DNA from 2 places in the Exiguobacterium sp. AB2 genome. Region 2 is predicted to be linked to the other one. Evidence: predicted binding sites of a transcription regulator. Region 2 holds the regulator's gene; the other holds the start of a gene.
What was found. Region 2 encodes Rex, which represses fermentation and respiration genes when NADH is low (regulators of the CRP and FNR family bind a similar motif). Its sites were predicted from a motif close to TTGTGAAATATTTCACAA; they were not measured.
Positions count from the first base shown of each region.

Region 1: arcA (arginine deiminase) is a predicted target of Rex. The motif match lies at 4,843-4,860, and genes of this name have one in related genera.

Region 1 is NZ_JNAA01000067.1:16,065-24,329, reverse strand. Features, by position in the region: gene DI14_RS08850 (GNAT family N-acetyltransferase) at 1-368, opposite strand, end outside; gene DI14_RS08845 (sensor domain-containing diguanylate cyclase) at 513-1,427, shown strand; gene DI14_RS08840 (solute:sodium symporter family transporter) at 1,436-3,172, opposite strand; gene mgtE (magnesium transporter) at 3,357-4,715, opposite strand; gene arcA (arginine deiminase) at 5,016-6,278, shown strand; gene argF (ornithine carbamoyltransferase) at 6,296-7,324, shown strand; gene arcD (arginine-ornithine antiporter) at 7,373-8,265, shown strand, end outside.
Region 2 is NZ_JNAA01000079.1:249-8,513, forward strand. Features, by position in the region: gene DI14_RS10600 (FAD-dependent oxidoreductase) at 1-1,119, opposite strand, end outside; gene DI14_RS10605 (hypothetical protein) at 1,312-1,605, opposite strand; gene tatC (twin-arginine translocase subunit TatC) at 1,920-2,708, opposite strand; gene tatA (twin-arginine translocase TatA/TatE family subunit) at 2,712-2,930, opposite strand; gene DI14_RS10620 (redox-sensing transcriptional repressor Rex) at 2,930-3,586, opposite strand; gene DI14_RS10625 (ABC-F family ATP-binding cassette domain-containing protein) at 3,736-5,637, shown strand; gene DI14_RS10630 (hypothetical protein) at 5,634-6,059, shown strand; gene DI14_RS10635 (flavodoxin domain-containing protein) at 6,138-6,638, shown strand; gene DI14_RS10645 (hypothetical protein) at 7,011-7,577, opposite strand; gene tsaD (tRNA (adenosine(37)-N6)-threonylcarbamoyltransferase complex transferase subunit TsaD) at 7,592-8,265, opposite strand, start outside.

The DNA of each region.
Region 1 (8,265 bases), on a different contig from region 2:
CCGTAAAACGGACGGAAGTTCAATTTCTCATAGTACGTCTGCGATGAGGCGCTCGCAAGCATCTCGAGGCGTGTCGTCGGATAGCGTGAATGCACGTACGCCAAAAGTTGCTCCCCGAGTCCGAGTCGACGATGTGAGGCGGCGACAAGCAGTTCACAGATGTACAGGCTCACGGCCGTGTCGGTCATCCCCCGGACGTACGCGACGATTAATCCGTCGACCTCGATGACATAGGCCACGTTTGAATGGTCCCAAGCCTGCCTCGTCTCATCCGAACGTACGACGAGCTGTGTCCAGCCTTCTGTCTCGTTTAATGTTTGGATTTGTTCAAAGTCCTTCTCAGTGTAGGGACGAATAAAGTAGCTCACTATAGAAACCTCCAAATGAACTGACGTGGCACATTGATGACAAGATCTTAAAAAATCATTCCCCTAAATAACGGAGGACGCAAGAGGCATAGGCGTGCTCCATGATACGATAGATGAAGATTTTTTAAGACAGGGGTGTACGTCGTGGTCGAGTTTATTTTAGGGATCCTTATCGGGTTAAGTGTAGCATTCATTGTCTATAAAATCCGTCGTCAAGTGAATCAGGCGGATGAACCGATAACCCGATTCACCGACCAGATGAAAGATGTCATCTACGTTTTTGACGTGAAACCGGTCTTTCGGTTTCGTTACATCAGTCCGTCACTTGATGACTATCTAGGAGAAGGGACGGTTGCGAAAAACTATGACGACCCGAATGACTGTTTTCATCGCATTCATCCAGATGATTATGAGCTACTTGTCCAGAAAGTGACAGGGCAGGTTAACTATGAAGAACCGATTTTGCAGCGGTGGCAAACGAATGATGGTCGTTATTTATGGTTTGAGGAGTATGCGACACCGATTTATGAAGGCGAGGAACTTGTCGCCGTGCAAGGCGTCATCCGGAATGTCGAGGCGGCCGTCACGGAACGAGAAGCACTCGTATATGAGAGTCGCCACGATAGTCTAACCGGCGTGTGGAATCGACGGGCGTTCGAAGAGACCGTCGATCGCTTACCCACTGCCTCATCATGCGGCGTCATTGTAATCGATTTAAACGATTTAAAGCAGGTCAATGATACGTACGGGCACTCCGCTGGCGATATGTTGCTCCAACGAGCGGCACACGTGTTGACACGAAAAAGTCCAAAAGTGTACCGGCTCGGTGGAGACGAGTTCGTCGTATTGATGACCGGTTCGGACCAGGAGTTGTCGGAACTTGTTACGGCCATTCATTTTGCTTTTGAAGAAGCGGGTATATCGGCTGCGGTCGGTTCTTCCTTTACAGAGGACCATACCGATTTCGTCGCCTTATACGATAAGGCGGATCAAGCCATGTATGAACGAAAACGCCGTATGAAACAAAACAACCTCACCGATCCATTAACGGATCGGTGAGGTTGTTGTTAACTACCGCTTGCTTCTTCTTCAGTCTCTTCACTCGTCCCAAGGTTGTTCAAATACGCTTCATAGCGCGGGAGCCAGTAGCGATACGAGACAAAGACGAGCCCGGCCGTCACGGTGAACAACCCAAGCGTTGCCGGGAAGAACCAGCCTGAGACGATTCCGTCCGCGTAGGCGAGTCCAATCGGTGAGAAGACGAAGTAGACAAAAATCATCGATGCGATAAGAAGAATTGACGTCGAGATGGCGTGACGCCACGGCTTGACACGACCGAGTTCGATGCGAATCGGATTCGCCGTCGTCATCGGACGAACTTTCGCGAACAGGAGCATAATCGATGTCTCGATGACGAACAAGATGCCATAAATATGAATAAAGTTAATCCCAAGGTCAAAGCCAAACCACTGCTCGGTCCCCCAGACAAGAAAATAGTACGTGATGACATGGAACACGATAACAATTTTCGCGGCAATCGGCGGGACACGCTTCACGAGCATCCCAATCAAGACAATGACGAGAATCGGGATGTTGAAGAAGCCGGTGAAGCGACGAATCAAGTCCCAAAGCCCGTCTGGTGCATACATCAAGTTCGGGGCGACGAAGAACGAGATGAGGGCGACGAGCGTCCCGAACCATTTACTGACGCGAATCAAATCTTTGTCTGATGCGTTCGGTTTGAACTTCGGTTTATAAATGTCGAGCACGAACAACGTGGCGATACTGTTTAACAAGGAGTTAAACGAACTGAACACGGCCCCGAACAAGACGGCGAGGAAAAAGCCCATCAGCCACATCGGCAACAAGTCGGCAATCAAACTCGGGTAAGCGAGGTCGGCCTTATCGACGTTTGAACCGTACAAGTGAAACGCGATAATCCCTGGAAGCAACATGAAAATCGGGACGAGCAACTTCAAATAACCGGTGAACAAGACACCTTTTTGTCCTTCGGCCAAGTTCTTGGCGCCGAGCGCACGCTGGATGACGTATTGGTTGAGCGCCCAATAAAACAAGTTGGCGAAAATCATCCCGGTGAAGATGGATAAGAACGGGACCGAGTCGTTGCTCGAACCGATGGCGTTCAGTTTCTCTGGGTTCGACGTCGCGATCGTCTTCATCCCATCGACGAGGTTACCGTCACCGAGGGCGATGAAACCGAGCGTCGGGACAAGGAATCCGATGATGATGATGAGTCCAATCCCGTTCAACGTATCCGACACGGCGACGGCGCGAAGGCCGCCGAAGATGGCATAGATTGCCCCGATTATCACGATGAACCAGATGACCATCCAGAGCGCCTGTTCGAAACTGACGCCGAGTAGTTCCGGCACATCGAACAGCTGCAAGACGGCGAGGCCGCCTGAATAGAGCATCGACGGGATCGTGACGCACATATAGCCGAACAAGAACAAAAGCACTGTCAGACGGCGGACGTCCTCGTCATACCGTTGGCTCAAAAATTCAGGGATGGTCGAGATGCCGATTCCGAGGAAGCGCGGCAGTAAAAAGAGCGCCATGATGATGGCGGCAATCCGGGCCGTGACTTCCCACGCCATGGCGGACATATTGCCCGCGAACGACTGACCGTTCAACCCGATCAGTTGCTCGGCGGAAAGGTTTGTCAAAAGCAATGACCCTGCGATGAACAAACCGGTCAATCCACGGCCTGCGAGGAAGTAGTCATCGGCGCTGTCGACTTTGCCGCGCGTCATCCGATACGATACGTATGCGACGAGCCCCATGAATAAGGCCCCGGTAATCAATATGTAAGCGACTTACTGAATGGTCATATGAGAGACCTCCTTCGGTTTCTTCTTATTTATAAGTATTTATTTGTAATACCCATTCAGGCAGGCAATCATTTCCCGTTTTCTCGTCTGTAAACAAAACGTAACAAAAAAAGACACGTGCGCGAGGGCACGTGCCTTAAAGGAACTGAAGCATCGATGTGGCGACGGTGAAGTAGATGATTAACCCGAGGTTGTCCATTAACGTCGTGATGAACGGTCCCGAAGCCACAGCCGGATCGAGTTTCAAGCGATTGATGAGGAGCGGGATGAGTGTTCCGACAATCGTCGCCACGCTCAGTGCGGCGAAAATCGAGATACCGACAATGATACCAATAAAAGCGTTGTCATACAGGAACGTGATGACGCCGAAGATGACGATCATGCAGACGACGCCGAGGATGACGCCGGTCCCGAACTCGCGTCGTACCATCTTCATGACGTTCTTTCGATTGATTGTGCCGAGCGCGATCGAGCGGACCGTGACGACGAGTGATTGGGTCGCGGCGTTCCCGGCCGATCCCATGACGAGCGGCATAAAGACGGCGAGGAGCACGATCGTCTCAAGCGTTTCTTCGAATCCGCCAATCGTCGAGGCGGTAATCATGCCGAGGAACATGAGACTGATAATCCAAGGCGCGCGTTTCTTGGCCGCCTCGACCGGTCCCATATTGATGTCAGATGAACCTTTCGTAGCGGACAGTTCTTCAAAGTCTTCGGTCGTCTCGCGCTCGATGACGTCCATGACGTCATCGACGGTGATGATTCCGAGTAGTTTCTCTTCATCGTCGACGACGGGAAGGGCAAGCAGGTCGTACTTTTGGACGGTCCGAGCCAAGTCCTCTTGGTCGGTGAGTACGTTCGCAGAGACGACGCGTCGCCCCATAATGTCGGCGATCCGAGCATCGAGCCGTGACACGATCAAATCGCGGAGCGAGACGACACCGACGAGACGACCGGATGCATCGATGACGTAAAGGTAATAAATCGTCTCGGCGTCCGGTCCGAGGTCGCGCAACTCTTCGAGCGTCTCGCCGACGGTCTTATCTGCCTTTAGGACGACGAACTCTGTCGTCATGACGGCGCCGGCCGTGTCGTCTGGATAGCGCATCAAGTCTTTGACTTCTGTGGCCTCGGTCTCATCCATCTGTTCGAACAGTTCGTTCATGAAGTCATCAGGCAGTTCATTCATCAAGTCAGCCGCATTGTCCGAGAACATGTCGTTCAAGACGCGGACCGCATAAGGCCGCGGCATCTCTTGGATGAATTGCTCCTGGTCTTCGAGTTCCAACTTCTCAAATAAATCCGTGAACGCTTCCGGTGTGAGTGCTCGATAGACGAACTGGCGCTCAGGTTGTTCGAGCTCGATGAATAAATCCGCCTGTTCACCAGGGTGGAGGGTAAGGAACAAGTCGCGGAAATCGACCGGGTCCCCCTTTTGAATGAACGCGGTCACTTGAGCTTGGTGACGCGCATGTTCTGTACGTTCGATTGCCATCGACTCACTTCCTTTTCCATAGTAGATTCAGGTACGTCCCTATTATACAGGAAAGGAACATAAAAAAATAATGAATTTATTTCACAATCTATACAGCGATTATACAGAGGAAAGTGATTGTGCATACTTGTGTAATGGTTCACAATTGTTTTTTCATTCAGTTTTATCGATCGTTCATTCATCTTGATGTGGAATTCACCACGGTCCCACCGTCGGACTTACCCGTCCCGATATTGGGTAAGTTGATAATGTAAGGGTAGCAACACACCCGAAACACTAGGAGGAAGCGAGATGATAACGATGATGGATCAACAGACCTCACGGGATACTACGCTAAAACATCCAATCCACGTGTATTCAGAAATCGGTGAACTCAGGACGGTGCTGCTGAAACGTCCGGGCCGTGAACTTGAAAATTTGACCCCCGAATATTTAGAACGACTCCTCTTCGATGACATCCCACATTTGCCGGTCATCCAAAAAGAACATGACTACTTTGCGAGCGCCCTGCAAAACCGTGGCGTCGAAGTGTTGTATTTAGAAAAATTGATGGCCGAGACGTTATCGCTCCCGGGCGTAAGGGAACGGTTCGTCGCCGACATCTTGTCCGAGTCAAAGTCGAACATCAACGGATCGTATGAGACGTTGAAAGAATATTTGCTCGCCTATGACAATGAACAGTTAATCGAGACGGTCATGGCTGGGATTCGCAAGTCGGAAATCAAGCCGGAGAAACGACGTCACTTGCATGAGATGATTGAAGACACGTATCCGTTCTACTTGGATCCGATGCCGAACCTATACTTCACCCGCGACCCGGCAGCGGCCATCGGCAATGGCTTATCGATCAACCGTATGAAAGAGCCGGCGCGGCGACGCGAATCGTTATTCACGCAATATATCATGAAGTACCATCCTCGATTCGCCAAACGTGACGTCCCGATTTGGTCAGACCGTGACTACCGGTTCGCGATGGAAGGCGGGGACGAACTCGTCTTGTCTAAAGAGGTCGTCGCCATCGGTATTTCCGAGCGAACGACAGCGCAAGGCATCGAGCGGGTCGCCCTTAATCTGCTCAAGCATGGCGGGACGTTTAAAAAAGTGATCGCCATCGAAATCCCCAAATCGCGAGCCTTCATGCACCTCGATACCGTCTTCACGATGGTCGACCACGACAAGTTCACGATTCATCCGTTCATCCAAGGACCGGAAGGAAAGATGAACATCTTCGAGCTGACACTGAATCAAGACGGAGAACTTCATATCACGCAACATAGCGATTTGTTACAAGTGCTAAAAGCCGCACTCGGTCTCGATGACATCGTTCTCATCCCGTGTGGCGGCGGCGATCCGATCGCGGCGGCACGGGAGCAGTGGAACGACGGATCGAACACGCTCGCCATCGCACCGGGGGTCGTCGTCACGTACGACCGTAACTATGTCTCGAACGAGCTCTTGCGTTCGGAAGGTGTCGAAGTCATCGAAATCATGTCGAGCGAGTTGTCACGCGGCCGTGGGGGCCCACGTTGCATGAGTTGCCCGATTATTCGTGAAGATATTTGACGAGGAGGAACCTGAACATGTCCACAACGTACAATGTTGATTTGGTAGGCCGTCACTTTTTATCGCTCAATGCGTTTTCTCCGGACGAACTGAACTACTTGATTGATTTGTCGGCCGCGTTCAAGCGTCAAAAGAAACAAGGCATCCCACATCGCGTCTGTGAAGGGAAGAATGTGGCGCTCTTGTTTGAAAAGCCGTCGACTCGGACACGGTGTGCGTTCACGGTCGCAGCCGTCGACCTCGGCATGCATCCGGAATATCTCGGAAAGTCGGACATTCAGTTTGGTAAGAAAGAATCCGTTCGTGATACGGCCATCGTGCTCGGTCGCATGTTCGATGGCATCCAGTTCCGAGCCTTCGCGCATGCGACGGTCGAAGGACTCGCACGTGACGCGGGCGTCCCGGTCTGGAACGGGTTGACCGATTTGTATCACCCGACGCAAATTTTAGCCGATTTCTTGACGGTGAAAGAGCAAAAAGGCGACCTTGCCGGCATTCGGTTCGTTTACGTCGGGGACGGGCGCAATAACATGGGCAACACGTTGTTGATTGGCGGTGCAAAACTCGGAATGGATATCCGGATTTGTGCCCCGAAATCACTCTGGCCGTCAGACGAGGTCGTCGATTACGCCCGCTCGGTCGCACAAGAGACGGGCGCGCTCATCACCCTCACAGAAAGCGTCGACGAGGCGGTGGCGAACGCGGACGTCATCTATACGGACGTCTGGGTATCGATGGGTGAAGAGGCCGAGTTCGCAGAGCGGATTCAACTGCTCCGACCGTATCAAGTGAACATGGAGATGCTTGAGAAGACGGGGAACGCAGATGTCATGTTCCTCCACTGCCTCCCGGCGTTCCACGATTTAGAGACAGAAGTAGGCCGGGCCATTTACGAAGAGTACGGTTTGGCCGAGATGGAAGTGACCGATGAAGTGTTCCGGAGCCGTCATTCGTTCGTATTTGACGAGGCTGAGAATCGGATGCACACGATTAAAGCAGTCATGGCGGCGACGCTTGTCGATACAGCGGAATGGCTCGAACGTTGAGGAAAGGGGGGATTTCCCCCCTTCAATGAAGCGAAAGGGGTGAGTTAAATGTCTACGAAATTAGATCATGACTCAAGCGGTTCAGCTGGCGCAAATCCTAGTCCGAAAGACAAACGGTTGGGGCTCGGGGCCCTGACGGCACTCGTCGTCGGTTCGATGATCGGGGGCGGGGCGTTCAACTTGGCGGCCGACTTGGCCCAAGGTGCGAACGCGGGTGCGATTCTCATCGGTTGGGTCATCACCGGCATCGGGATCATCACACTCGGATTAAGTTTCCAAAACTTGACGATGCGGCGACCGGACCTCGACGGCGGGGTGTATAGTTATGCGCGTGCTGGCTTCGGACAGTTCGTCGGATTCAACTCGGCTTGGGGCTACTGGCTCTCCGCCTGGCTCGGAAACGTCGCGTACGCGACGCTATTGTTCAGTTCAATCGGCTATTTCTTTCCAATCTTCGAAGGCGGTCAAAACATCGCCTCCATCATCGGTGCGTCCATCATGTTATGGCTCGTCCACTCCCTCATTTTGCGTGGGATTCACGAGGCGTCGATGATCAACATCATCACGACCATCGCGAAACTCGTTCCGATTTTTGCTTTCATCACCATCACGTTATTCTTCTTCAACCTCGACAACTTCACGTTCGACTTCTGGGGACAGGGCGGCTTCTCATGGAGTAGCATCCGCGATCAAGTCGTCTCGACGATGCTCGTCACGCTCTGGGTGTTTATCGGTGTCGAAGGGGCAGTCGTCTTGTCAGGACGGGCCCGGAAGCGCTCGGACGTTGGGAAGGCGACTGTCATCGGTCTACTCGGGACGCTCATCATTTACTTGCTCATCTCGATTATGTCGCTCGGTTTGTTGAATCCAGAGAACGTGGCGAACGCCACGCAACCGGCGATGGCGTACTTGCTCGAGTCGGCAGTCGGTCCTTGGGGGGC
Region 2 (8,265 bases):
CTGGACTTTTTCAGCCGTCGGCATGAATTCAGGACGATAGGCGTCCTCGACGACGACGCTCTCGACGTCGAGACCAAACAGGCCGGCCGCTTCTTCCGTGAGACCTGACGAGGCGATATTCCAATCATAGAGACGAAGACCCGACGTCCCTTGCGTCCCTTGATAGCGGACGCGCGGTGCCATCAAGTTCTCGGCGACGAGCGTGCCCATACGGACGGCGTTCGTCGCGAGCGGAATGTAGGCGTGCGTGCGCGCCGGGTTGTAGTAGACGGCACAGCTGTCCCCTGCTGCGAAGACGTCCGGGTTGCTCGTGCGCATATATTCGTCGACGATGATGGCGCCGTTGCCAAGCATGTCGACTTGGCCTTCGAGGAGGCCCGTGTTCGGACGAAAACCGACACAGAGGATGACGAGATCGGCCTCGAACTCACCTTTATCGGTCACGACGTGTGTGACGTTCCCATCTGTCCCACGGAACGCTTCGACCGTCTGGCCGAGCTCGAGGTCGATGCCGCGTGACGTCATGTCCGCCTCGAGTTGGTCCGTGAACGACTTGTCGAGGTACTTGTTCAAGATGCGGTCGGCGCTATCAATGAACGTGACGTGTTTCCCGTATACTTCGAACGCCTCGACGAGCTCGACACCGATATAACCGGCGCCGATGACGGCGATCTTCGTCGCATCCGTCGCCCGCTCGATGATGCGCTGGGCGTGGGCGTAGTTTTTACAAAGCTCGATGCCGTCCATCTCGATGCCTGGGAGTGTCGGGACGATCGGCCATGAACCCGTCGTGACGATCAAACGATCGAACGTGTCATAGACGTCTTCGCCCGTGTCGAGATTTTTCACATGGACCGTCTTCGCTTCCGTGTCGATGTTCAACACGTCGTGCTTCATGCGCATCGTTGCGCCGAGTTCTTCAAGCTCAGTCGGTGACGCATAGAAGAGTTCTTCGGCACGTTTGACGACACCGCCGACGTGAAGCGCAATCCCACACGAGAGGAAGCTGACGTTATCGTTCCGCTCATAGACCGTGATGTCAAGATTGTCGTGTTTGGCGAGTAAGCCTTTAACTGCTGCTGTTCCTGCGTGTGTACATCCGATGACTGCGATTTTCATATGGTTGTCTCTCCTTTGAGTGGTAGGCAAGTTAGTGTTTGTGATAAATATCACATTTGCTTTCTGAACTTATTGTACTATTTCACAAGAAGGTTTGACAATCCCTTTGCTCAATTTTTCACGTAATTATGTCAGAAGTTTGAACAGCAGTTGTGACGACAAAAAAACCGCTCCGCAATCGGAACGGTTCACTCATGATTTTGTCGTGCGTCGCGCTTTGATCCAGTGAAAGATGACGACGCCAATATACGTGACGAGACCGACCACGTACAAACTGAAACCAATCATGATCCAGCCCAGCGCATCCCAACCGCGAACGAAGACGAGTCCGATGATACAAGATACGTATCCCACGACGAGCAACGTCAACGAGAAGACGAGTCTCCGCTTGAATGGAGACTTCAAAAAACTCAGCACGGCAATCAATAGCATCGTCGTCAACACACCGACGATGATGATTGCATCCCCGTAGTACTCCCAAACCATCGCTTCTCCCCCTGACTTATGTCTAAGTAGTTTCATCGTATCACGTGGGTCCAGCGTTTATCTTGTTGGTAAAAACATTTATTCCCAATCAAAAAAAGCATCGTCCCGTTAAGGAACGATGCTCCAGGCTGTAGACAAATTACTTGTCTGCAGCTTTTTTGTTTAAAGCCATGATCTAAGCAAACTATAGAACCGCTTGAAATAGCGATTTTCTGCGATGGCGCTATTGAAGAAAACGACAAAGTCATGTTTCAGTTCAACTGAAACATGACTTTGTCTACACTCTGAAGCATCGTCCCGTTAAGGAACGATGCTCACTTCTCATTCATCTGTTTCATCAAATCCATCTGTTCTTTCACTTGCGCCTCTTTCTCACGTCGGAGCACTCCGCGATACGTCACGCGTGAGATCGACAAACTGATCTCATACAAGAAGAAAAGCGGCAGCGACACCATGAGGTGCGACGTCAAATCCGGCGGTGTGATGAAGGCCGCGATGACGAACAAGGCGAAGTAGGCGTACTTCCGAATTTTAGATAAGAAATACGGCGTCACGACACCGATGCGCGTCAAGAACATCGTCACGACCGGCAACTGGAACAATAGTCCGAATGGAATCGTCAACTGCAGCAGGAACGTGAAGTAGTTCGACGCCCCGATGATTTGGGTCAGACCAAGGTCTTGCCCGAGGTCCGTCGAGATATCGAGGACGAGCGGGAACAGCCAATAGTAGGCGAACGCCAAACCGACGAGGAATAAAACCGAAATGATTGGAATGTAAGCGAGCGTCGCTTTCCGCTCGTTCGGATGCAGACCAGGTGCGACGAACGCCCACAGTTGATACAGTAGAAACGGACCGGACGCCACGATCCCGATAATGAACGCCATATTCAAATAAATCATAAGCGGATCCGCGACCCCAAAGGCGTTCAGTTCGAGCCCTCGTTCGACGAGGTCCGCCTGCAGATAGGCGAGCACGTATTTGACACTCGGCAAAGCGATAAGGAATAAGGCAAAGACGACAAATGCCGACAGCATCAGTCGTCTCCGCAGCTCTGTCAAGTGATCGGACAGTGCCCGTTCTTGATCAGGTTGATGGTTCATGGCTTATTGCTCTTTCTTCTCGATTTCTTTCTTGTCGTTCTCGTCGTGCTCTTTCATCATGCCGTTCGTGGCATTTTTGAACTCACGGAGCGTCTGTCCCGCGGCCCGACCGAACTCTGGCAATTTCTTCGGCCCGAAGAGAATGAGCGCGATGATGGCGATGATAAAAATACTGACGCCACCTGGGATACCGACGACGAGTGATGATTGTAGAAATTCCATTATTGATGGACCCCCTCAGCGGATGGATAGTGTTGCATAAAGTAAATGAGCGACTGGAGTTCGATCGACAAGTCGATATGATGGACGCGGACCGTGTCCGGCACCGTAAGTCGAGCCGGCGTGAAGTTCAAAATCCCTTTGATGCCAAAGCGGACCAAGTCATCGGCGACCGGCTGCGCATAGGCGGACGGGACCGTGAGGATGGCGACATCGATTTTGTTTTGCTTCATGATCTGTTCCATCTCATCGACGTGATGAATCGGGACACCGGACATCGTCGTGCCGACTTTTGTCTCGTCTGCATCGAACCCGACGACGATATGTGTGTTATTGTTTTTAAGGAAGTTATAGTTGACGAAAGCTGTCCCGAGATGACCGACCCCGACCAAGGCGACGTTCGTGATTTCGTCCTGGTTCAATGTCTTTCGGAAAAAGTCTAACAGATACTGTACGTTATAGCCATATCCCTTTTTACCGAGCGCACCGAAGTACGAAAAGTCGCGGCGAATCGTCGCCGAATCGACCTTGACCGCCTCACTCAGTTCGGCAGAAGAGACACGTTGTTTGCCTGATGAATGCAGGCTTTGGATAAACCGATAATATAGTGGCAACCGTTTGGCTGTCGCTTGCGGAATCTTTGGTTCGTTTTGACTCAACGGAAAGAGCCTCCTTTTTACGACACGTTACACACGAATCTGATTTCATACACCTTGATTGTAAACGAATTCACATGACCACTCAATGAATATACCTGAAAAGACTAAAAAATACAGTATACTAAATACAGAGAAAGGGGTTTTTTCACTTGATCCTATTGCAAGTCAACAACTTATCAAAATCATTCGGCGTCGAGCCGATTTTAGAGAACGTCAAACTCGAGATTCAAGAAGGTGAACGTGTCGCCCTCGTCGGCCGGAACGGTGCCGGCAAGTCGACGCTCCTCAAAGTCATCGCCGGGGAATATAACTACGACTCAGGCGACATCATGAAGCCAAAAGACGTCACGATCGGCTACCTCGCCCAAGACTCCGGGCTAGAATCGAGCGAGACGATCTGGAACGAAATGCTCACCGTCTTCACCGATTTAATCGAGCAAGAACAAACGCTCCGACGGATGGAGCAAGACATGGGCAGTGAACGCATCTTGAACGATGCGGACGCCTATGAACGGCTCCTCGCCGCGTATGACGAGGAACAACATACGTTCAAGGATCGGGGCGGCTATCAATATGAAGCGACGATTCGCTCGGTGCTCCACGGGATGCGGTTCTATCCGGACGACTTCGAGCGTCAAATAGACACGCTTTCGGGTGGGCAACGAACGCGTCTCGCCTTGGCGAAGATGCTCCTCCAGAGCCCGGACCTCCTCATCTTGGACGAGCCGACGAACCACTTGGACATCGAGACGCTCGCGTGGCTCGAGAAGTACTTGAGCGGCTATAAAGGGGCCGTCCTCATCGTCTCCCACGACCGCTACTTCCTCGACCGGGTCGTCTCGGTCGTCTATGAACTGTCGCGTCATCGGAGCCGCCGCTTCGTCGGCAACTATACGAAGTATCTCGAACAGAAAGCGGCCCTCTATGAGCAAGAGAAGAAGCAGTTCGAGTCGCAACAAGAAGAAATCGCCAAGATGCAAGACTTCATCCAACGTAACATCGCCCGGGCGACGACGACGAAGCGTGCCCAGAGCGTCCGGAAGCGACTCGAGAAGGTCGACCGGATGGATGCACCGGACGGCGACGAACGCAGCGCCGTCCTCTCGTTCACGATCAAACGCCAGAGCGGGAATGATGTGTTGAGCGGAAGCGACCTCGCCATCGGCTATGAGGAACCGATCGCTCAAAACCTGCGCTTCCAGCTGCAGCGCGGCGAATCGGTCGCCCTCGTCGGCCCGAACGGGGTCGGCAAGTCGACGCTTTTGAAAGTGTTGACGAAACAACAGCCGGCGCTCACCGGCGACATCCGTTACGGGACCGGCGTCGAGATCGGCTACTACGACCAGGAGCAACAGAATCTGTCTGATAAGAACCGCGTCATCGACGAGATTTGGAACGACTGGCCGCTCATGCGCGAGCAAGACGTACGGAGCCTGCTCGGCCAGTTCCTCTTCAGTGGGGACGACGTCATGAAACGTGTCCACGAACTGTCAGGCGGTGAACGGGCCCGCTTGACGCTCGCAAAGCTGAAGCTCGAGCAGCCGAACTTGCTCATCTTGGATGAGCCGACGAACCACTTGGACCTCGACTCGAAGATGATTCTCGAGAACGCGCTCCTCGACTATCCCGGCACCATCCTGTTCGTCTCGCACGATCGGTACTTCATCGACCGGCTCGCCACGCGGGTCCTCGAGATCACGCCGAACGGGATTGACGAGTACCTCGGTGATTACTCGTACTACGTCGAGAAGAAAGAAGAACTCGAAGAACTGGCCCGGCTCGCACGCGTTGAGACGAAACAAGTCGTCGTCAAAAAGCAACGGGCCGACAAGGAACAACAACGTGAGGAGCGTCGAATGAAACAGCGCATCGAAGAGATCGAGCTCACGATTGAACAGCACGAGGCACGCCTCGAAGAGATTGAACAGCTCCTTTGCGAGCCGGACGTCTTCAACGACTTCGCGCGGGCACAGGAGCTATCGAGCGAGTCCGACGCGACGAAAGAGTCAATCACGGCACTGTATGCGGAATGGGAGGAGCTCCATTCATGATGCGGTCCCGTGCGCTGCGGATCGACTGGTTGCATGCGTTTTTGACCGGTCTCGCCTTCATCGTGCCGACCGGGACTGAATTCGTGTCCGAGCTCATCCGTGGAGAATCGACGATCGTCCCGACAATCGTGTTTTACTTCTTGCCCGTCGTCATCGGCTTCATCATCCAGACGTGGAGCGGCATCTTCATCAGTCTCCTGAGTGGATTGCTCATGAGCACGCTCTTCATCCGCCTCGTCGTCTGGCCGGTCGACGTGACGGTGCATAGCTTTTATGCACCCGGGTCGGTCTGGTTCCACTTCTATCAAACGACACTGTTCATGTGGGTGCTCGCGCTCCTCGTCTTCACGGTCAGCCGAATCAATACGTGGCATCGCGAGAAGTATCGTCGCCCTAAATCCTCAGACACCATGTCCTCATGAAATCGGACGTGGTGTTTTTTTATTCAATCATTGACAATGAGAATCATTTTCATTTAAGGTGGTCTTGAGGTGATAATCATGACGATTTTGATTGCATACGTGAGTATGTCCGGGAACACAGAAGACATCGCCCACTTGTTGCAACATACATTGACCACAGCAGGACATACGGTCGTGCTGTCTGACGATTTGGAGTCCCTTTCCGTCGATGCACTATTGGAGTACGATGGCGTCCTACTCGGCGCCTACACATGGGGTGACGGTGATGTACCGTATGAGGCGGAAGGTTTTGTAGACGATTTGTATGACGCGGACTTAGACGCTCTACCTTGTGCAGCGTTTGGTTCTGGTGATACCGACTACCCGAAATATTGTGCTGCCGTCGATACGATTGAAAACGCGCTTCGATCTGCGAACGGGATGATTGCCGCTCCCCCTCTAAAGATTGAGTTTGACCCGAACACCGAAGCGAAACGCGAGTCGTGTGTCTCATTCACAACCACATTTATGGAACGACTCGAAGAACATAAAAAAGTTCAGCTCCAAGGTAAGGCACTGAAAAACCTCCGCTCTATATGAGCGTGAGAACGCGAAAAAGGCGATTGGCCCGACTTGTGTTGGGCCGATCGCCTTTTTCCTTGCCTTTCATCTGTGTTCTCTTTCCAAAGGATGATGATTCGCTTTAGGTTGACCGCGACGATGACCATCACGCTTTGTAACGCCGTGCCTTTCAGGTCTGCGTCTTGTTGCGGGCCAGACCTTGTGAGTTCCTCAATTGGCTGTTCTTCGCCTCGATACCGAACCGTTTCTTACGATGGTCCTTGAAGTCATCGGCCGGGATTAACAAATCATAGAGGGCGGCGTGCCGGACAGGACGGCTGAAGGGCGATGAAAGATGAAAACAGAGGAGCGTCATCCCTACCGGGACGACGCTCCTCTGTTCAAAGTCATTTAAAAATAACGCAGTGGCAAGAAGCCACGTGTGTGGAAGTCGAGTTTCGTGCCGTCTTCGGTGATGAAGAAGACGTATTCGTTCGTGTCGACGTCACGGACGAACACTTTGTAAAATGTCATCTCTTCTTCCCGGTTCGTCACGTAGCGTGCCTCATGGGTCGAGATGACTTGAGCGAACAGCTGTTGCTCATCGAACTCGGCGATGAGCGATTCGAACTGCGCCGCCTCTTCCTCAGTCGCCTCGCGTCCCGGGAAGAGTTCGTAGTAGGCGTCGCTCGCCTTCGGTTGAATCCCTAAGTTGCGATCGACGACGAGGACGCTCTCGATGTCTTGGTCGTCCATGTTCTTATACCCATACAGCGCCTCGACGAGCGTGTTCTCGCCCGTGACCCGGCTGATACCTTCAAGCGACTCGGCTCCGGTGAGCGAACGCACACGTGTCGCTTCCGGTACGATTTCTTCTTGATAGGCGATATTGTAGGCGCGGATAATCTCTCGTACTTGCAAAAACGTCGCGACGACGAGCAGTACGACGAGCCCGCCAATGATGATGCGTTTCGTCATGTCTCTATTTCCCCCTAGACTGTCATGCTCTCTTCTAAGGATAACCCAGGAACCGCATTCATCGCTAGTGTATCGCGCTTCCCGCGCACATACGCGTGATGTCCCGCGACCCCGATCATGCCGGCGTTGTCCCCACAAAGCGCGAGCGGCGGGATGACGAGGCGGATGCCTTCTTGGTCAGCCGCTGCCTGTAGCGCGGCCCGCAGGCCACGGTTGGCCGCGACACCACCGGCGACGAGGAGTTGTTTCGCACCTTTCTCGTTCACGGCACGAATCGCCTTCTCGACGAGCACTTCGACGACACTCGCTTGAAAGCTTGCCGCCAAGTTCTCCGGGATAATCGTCTCGCCCCGTTGCTCGGCGTTATGGACGGCATTGATGACCGATGACTTCAGCCCGCTGAAACTGAAGTCAAAACTTCCTGGCTCGAGTCGGACGCGTGGGAACTTGTACGTGTCTTCCCCGCTCGCCGCGAGACGGTCGATGGCCGGTCCGCCTGGATAAGGGAGGCTCAGCGTCCGGGCGACTTTGTCGTACGCCTCACCGGCCGCATCGTCACGCGTCTCACCGATGACTTCGAAGACGCCATGTTCTGGCATATAGACGAGCTCGGTATGACCACCTGAGACGACGAGGCAGACGAGCGGAAAGTCCATCTCTTCGACGAGGTCGTTCGCATAAATATGCC